Regions from separate parts of the Dendrosporobacter quercicolus genome, predicted to be linked through region 1. Evidence: riboswitches for the same ligand, from Rfam matches in the RefSeq annotation. Region 1 holds a riboswitch; the other holds the start of a gene.

Region 1 (3,195 bases):
TGTCAGGCCTCCGGGTTTACTTACTCTGTCAGGTAGAGGCGGAACCCAGATCATACATCATCAGCAGGCCTACATATCTTTTGGTGGTTTTATTGACCATTCGCTGGCTCATTATTTAGTTAGACAATCGATATAAAATTCCTGCATTTTGTATACAATATTTTTTATACAATAATTGTGTTAAACAATCCCGTATGGCGGTATTTATAAATTAAAGTAAGATAGTCCCTCGTTTGCGCCGTTCATAATGGCGTTGTCCGTGAAGGAATCTCGGATTAAAACTAAGCTGGGATCCTCTATGAATTCCTGCCCGGCAGCCGCGGAACAGGCTGGAAAAAAGCGCCACAATGCCAGCATTGCTGTGCGTCATGGCGCGAATTTTATGTTTACCTGGCTTCTGTACCGCCAACAGGCGCCGGAATTTCCGGCAGGCAGAATTCACTACCAGCCGGCTCTTCTGTTTTCAATAAAGTTGCGATTAGACGGGCAAACCGCCCTTTGGCAAGCTGGGCCTCGGCTGCTGCTGCTTCCCTTTGCCCATACTGGTGCAGTTCGTCCGTAACTTGTTTTGCTACCCGCCGGGACACGTTTGTCAGGAGTTTTTGTACGATACGGTCATCGGCGTCCAGCAACAGCAAAGGGCTAAGCTTTATTTCCTGCAGGGCGCGCTGTACAGTACGGTCAGGCAGGCAGACTATTTCTTCAAAGAAAAATATATGCTTTCTTAGCGATTGCAGCAGAACCGGGTCGTCTCCAGTCCAGGCATTGAGCAGATCGGAGGCATAACGGACGCCGGCCAGTTGGGCGACTGACATCATAATACCGCCGGCCTTACTTTCGAATTGCTGCAGCGGCTGCAGTGAAGGCAGGCCGGCAGCGGCAACCTCCGACGGTAAAAAGCTGTTGCTTATGGTTTTTATTTCCTGCAATAAAGTCAGTTGTTCAGCTCTTGTCAGCAGCAGCAAGGCCTGTGCCGCTTCATGATCAGGCATTAACAGCAGGACTGCCGCAAAAGCACTTTGTTCGCTCATGATAAACGCTCCTCGTATAGTAGTTTAAAAATGCCGGCTGCACGAATGTTTATGGGTTAGAAAAAGGCGCTTTTCGCCGCTTCTGCCAAAGGCCTGGTGCAAAACCAGTTTTCCTGATATTCCCCGCAGGGCCGGCAATCCCCTGCCTGAACGGCGAAAAAACAGCAGCCTTTGGATATAGTTGTTTACAAAATAGGCGGAATGCAGTATGATTTGATTACAAATCAATACGGTAAAGCTAGGGGGGCCTTAGGGCTGAGAGGACTTTGTCCGACCCTTGAACCTGATGTGGTTAACACCACCGTAGGAAAGCTGAATTTATATTTTACAGGCTCGCTACGCGCGGTGTCTGTATTTTTATTTAGGGGGGAGCGCAATGATAAGCTATACAACGCAGATGGATGCTGCGAAAAAAGGAATTGTGACTACAGCAATGCAGGTGGTGGCAGCCAAGGAAAAAATGGCGGTCGAGCGCTTGCGCGAGCTGGTGGCTGAAGGCAAGGTGGTCATTCCGGCCAACAAGAATCATCCGAGCCTTGATCCGGAAGGCGTTGGCGCCGGACTGCGCACCAAAATCAATGTTAACCTGGGGGTGTCCAAAGATTGCTGTAATCTCGATTTGGAGCTTGAAAAGGCCAAACGGGCAATTGAACTTAAGGCTGAGGCCATTATGGATCTGAGCTGTTACGGCAAGACACAGGCTTTCCGCCGCAAACTCATTGATTTCTCACCGGCGATGATCGGTACAGTGCCGATGTATGATGCCATTGGCATGCTGGACAAGGACCTCAAGGATATTACCGCAGATGAGTTCTTTCAGGTTGTTGAACGGCACGCCGCCGACGGTGTGGATTTTATGACGGTACATTGCGGAATTAACAGGGCGACAGCGGCAAAAGTCAAAAATAATAAACGTTTGACGAATATTGTTTCCAGGGGCGGCTCAATTCTCTTTGCCTGGATGGAACTGAATCATTGTGAGAATCCATTTTATGAACAATATGACCGTTTGCTTGATATTTGCCAGGCCTATGATGTTACCATCAGCCTTGGGGATGCCTGCCGGCCCGGGTCAATCCATGATTCAACCGACGCGGCGCAGATTGAAGAACTGGTGGTTCTGGGCGAACTTACCAAATTGGCCTGGGAGAAAAATGTCCAGGTGATGATTGAAGGGCCTGGACATATGGCGATTCATGAAATAGCCGGCAACATGATGCTGGAAAAGCGGCTGTGTCATGGCGCCCCCTTCTATGTATTGGGACCGATTGTGACTGATGTGGCGCCTGGCTATGATCATATCACCAGCGCGATTGGGGGAGCAATTGCCGCCGCCAACGGGGCTGATTTCCTCTGTTATGTCACTCCGGCTGAGCATCTTCGTCTGCCTGATCTGGATGATATGAAGGAAGGTATTATCGCCGCCCGGATCGCCGCGCATGCCGCTGATATTGCCAAAGGCATTCCCGGGGCGAGGGATTGGGACAATGCTATGAGCACCGCCCGCGCCGATGTCAATTTCCCCCGGATGATCGAACTGGCGATGGATCCGGAAAAAGCCAAGCGCTACCGCGAAACCTCCGCGCCGGAAAGCGAGGATACTTGTACGATGTGCGGGGAAATGTGCCCGATGCGGAATATGAAGAAAATTCTCAATGGTGAGGAACTTCGGCTTAAATAGTCGGCTGGCGGCAACCGCCCAATTGGGGAATACCGCAGGATTTTGACAAATCCTGCGGTATTCCCTGCTTTCCGGCAACCGGCTGCGCTACAGGGACTATTTTCTTTTCAGGCTTAGCAGGCTTTTTTGAAAAAAGACAGAAAATTCACATAGTATGTTTTTCATTTAATTTGGTACTATTATTTTTTAAGGAGTGGCTGCGGTGAGATTACATATGCCTTGTGATGATCGTCTTGGCCTCGTGCGGGACCTGGCTGGTGTTTTGGTCGAGCGGGGCGTCAGCATTATTGCAATTGAAATGGATAACGGCGCGGTCTATTTAGAATGCCAGTCAGTTTCAGAAGCTGATGCACAGGAGCTTATCCTGGCTTTTCGCAGGGTGCGCGGTATCCATCGTGTGGCTCTGGTTCCGGCGATGCCTTATAAAGAGCGGGCTGAGCAGCTGCAAGCCGTTTTGGCATCGGTTCGCGACGGAATTCTCGC
Region 2 (3,195 bases), on a different contig from region 1:
GAAGATAATAAGAAAACGATTTGGTTATGGGGTGGTACTTTTGAAGCTGGGTGAGCGGCTTGCGGCAATTGCCGCAATGGTGCCGGATAATTCCAGGTTAGCCGATATCGGCACCGACCATGCGTATTTGCCAATGTTTTTACTGAACCGGAAAACAATTACAGCTGCAGTTGCCGGAGAACTAAACCGCGGTCCTTACCGGATGGCGCAGGAGACGATTAAGCAGGCCGGGCTTGAAGGTCAAATAACATTACGTCTGGGCAACGGTCTGTCCGTCATTGCGCCTTTGGAGGTTGATGTCGCAGTCATTGCCGGCATGGGGGGCGGCACAATTGCCGATATCCTGACGGAAGCGCCGGCAGTTGTCGATGCGCTGTCGCAAATCATAGTTCAGCCAATGAACGCTGCCGCCGTTGTCCGTCACTGGTTTGTTGAGCATGATTGGACGATTTATGATGAAGCGTTGGTCAAAGACGACGGCCGGTTATATGAGATTATCGCTGCCAGGCCGGGTATTAGTGATAGTTTCGCGCCAATATTATATGAGATCGGTCCGGTTTTGTGGTGTAAGCGCCCGCCATTATTGCGGGAGCATATTGGAAATTTGATTGCCCAGTCGAAACGGGTTTTGCTGGCAATGGGAATTAGCGATCAAGCCAGGGGTACGGAAAAGTACGGCCGGTACAATTTAAAAATCAAAGAATTGGAGTTGAGGTTAGCATGTCTGTAAAATGCCAGGTAATTATTGAAGCCATGGATAAACTGGCGCCGCGTTATTTGGCGGAAGACTGGGATAATGTGGGACTGCTGGCCGGCAGTCCGGCTCAGGAGATCAATGGGATAATGGTATGCCTTGATGTCACCGAGCAGGTTGTTGATACGGCCATAGCCAATGGCGTCAATATGATTATTGCTCATCATCCACTGATTTTCAAGCCTTTAACGCATTTACGCACCGATTCTGCACCGGGAAAGCTGCTGACAAAAGTGATCAAAGCTGATCTGGCCGTCCTGTGCGCCCACACGAATCTGGACATTGCCAATGGCGGTGTAAATGATGTTCTGGCCCGGAAATTGCAACTTGAAAACATTGGGCCATTAACCAATAGCTATCGTGAGCAACTGGTCAAACTGGTTGTTTTTGTGCCAACAGAGCAGGTGGGACAGGTTCAGGCCGCAATTACGCAGGCGGGCGCCGGCCATATCGGCAATTACAGTCACTCTACTTTCCGGACTGAAGGTGTCGGTACTTTTTTACCGGCATCCGGGACAAACCCTTTTATTGGCGAAACAGGCAAACTGGCCCAGGTGCCGGAATTCAGGCTGGAAACGATCCTGCCGGCGAAAATCAGCAATAGAGTAATTAAAGCCATGCTGAAAAGTCATCCTTATGAAGAAGTGGCTTACGATCTTTATCCCTTGAACAATTCAGGTCGGGAATTAGGTTTGGGGCGAATCGGCCATTTGGCGGAGAAAGTCTGCCTGGCGGATTTTGCGAGAGCGGTTAAGCAGTCGCTGGGGCTTAGTCAGATTCGTTTGTCGGGGGATTTGAAGCAACTAATCCATAAGGTTGCCGTCTGCGGCGGCAGCGGGGCAGGCTTAATCAAAAGAGCGGCTTTTATGGGTGCAGACGCCTTAATTACCGGCGATCTTAAGTACCACGAAGCGCAGGATGCACTAGCACTGGGCATTGCCGTAATCGACGCCGGCCATTATGCAACCGAGGCGCCGGTGGTAGAGGCTGTTATCGAATATCTGCGGGAATGCTCTGCAGCAGGCAGATGGTCAGTGGATTTTTACGCAGATCAATTTGGCCGGGATGTTTTTCAGGTGGTTTTGTGAGTAAACTTTATTGACTGTACCAATCATTCGTTATACAATAAATGTAATCCATATGGATTTATAAAATTACATAAGTTTGCCGGGGGAGCTCATGTTATGGGCTGAGAGTGGGCTTTAAGCACCAGACCTCTTAACCTGATCGGGATAATGCCCGCGTAGGAAAGGTAAATAAGCGCGCCTGAACCTATTCGGGAGCGCTTTAATTTTTTAGGAGCTGATGAGGATGCGGTTGCTGGTAAACGGCCGTGAAGTGGAGATCGCCGATGGTCTGTCGATTGCAGGATATGTTGCAGAACGGAGTCTGATTCCGGAGCGGATTATTGTTGAACATAATGCTGAAATTATTAACAGAGACCAATGGGAAACCGTTGTTTTAAACGAGGCCGATCAATTGGAAATATTAACTTTTGTAGGTGGAGGCTGAGGATGATGCAGGATGTGTTGAGACTTGGCGGGCGTGAATTAAAAAGCCGGTTGTTTTTGGGTACAGGTAAATTTGCAAATAAAATGATTCCGCAAGTGATTGCGGCTTCAGGAGCGGAGGTTGTCACTGTAGCTCTGCGGCGGGTTGATCTGGAACAGGGTGAAGAAAATATTACTGCCTGTATTCCTAAGGAATGTGTTTTACTACCCAACACCTCAGGGGCCCGTAATGCGCAGGAGGCAGTCCGGATTGCCCGTTTAGCCCAAGCGATGGGGTGCGGCAACTGGATTAAAATTGAAGTGATTTCCGATCATCGCTATCTCTTGCCTGACAACTTCGAAACCATTAAGGCGACGGAAGTTTTGGCAGCCGAAGGCTTTGTCGTTCTGCCTTATATGAGTCCTGACTTGATGGCAGCAAAAAAAATGGTCGAAGCGGGAGCGGCGGCTGTTATGCCGTTGGGCGCTCCGATTGGCAGCAATCGTGGCTTGAAAACCAAAGAACTGGTCAAAATTTTAATTGAGGAGCTTTCCGTGCCGGTGATTGTTGACGCCGGCATCGGCCGGCCTTCACACGCCGCTGAAGCGATGGAGCTGGGGGCTGCGGCAGTATTGGTAAACACTGCCGTGGCAACCGCTAACGATCCGGTGGCAATGGGGCGGGCTTTTGGCCTGGCCGCCGAAGCCGGGCGCACAGCCTTTCGCGCCGGGCCCGGGGCTGTCAGCGATTATGCCAGCGCATCATCGCCCTTAACCGGGTTTTTACACGATTAATCAAGGATAATGGAGGGGCGCGTATGTCTTTTTTGGCTGAAGTGGATAAGTTTCGTCAATTTGACTATGACGGTTTTTTTGCCAGGCTGACTGACCACGATATTCAAAGAATTATCGGCAAGAACCGGTTAGCGGTTCTGGATTATCTGGCGCTGC

The links. A riboswitch is a leader RNA that binds a small molecule or an ion and turns the genes downstream of it on or off. The one in region 1 is predicted to bind thiamine pyrophosphate.
Region 2: linked by a shared signal. The riboswitch ahead of thiS (sulfur carrier protein ThiS) and the one ahead of thiC (phosphomethylpyrimidine synthase ThiC) in region 1 are both predicted to bind thiamine pyrophosphate.

The regions. Positions count from the first base shown of each region.
Region 1 covers NZ_FNHB01000002.1:46,386-49,580, forward strand. Annotated here, with positions in the region: gene BLR06_RS06305 (FliG C-terminal domain-containing protein) at 387-1,031, opposite strand; TPP riboswitch at 1,262-1,358, shown strand; gene thiC (phosphomethylpyrimidine synthase ThiC) at 1,411-2,712, shown strand; gene BLR06_RS06315 (sigma 54-interacting transcriptional regulator) at 2,915-3,195, shown strand, end outside.
Region 2 covers NZ_FNHB01000001.1:749,747-752,941, reverse strand. Annotated here, with positions in the region: gene BLR06_RS03700 (tRNA (adenine(22)-N(1))-methyltransferase) at 41-730, shown strand; gene BLR06_RS03695 (Nif3-like dinuclear metal center hexameric protein) at 721-1,842, shown strand; TPP riboswitch at 1,914-2,022, shown strand; gene thiS (sulfur carrier protein ThiS) at 2,066-2,266, shown strand; gene BLR06_RS03685 (thiazole synthase) at 2,272-3,039, shown strand; gene thiH (2-iminoacetate synthase ThiH) at 3,063-3,195, shown strand, end outside.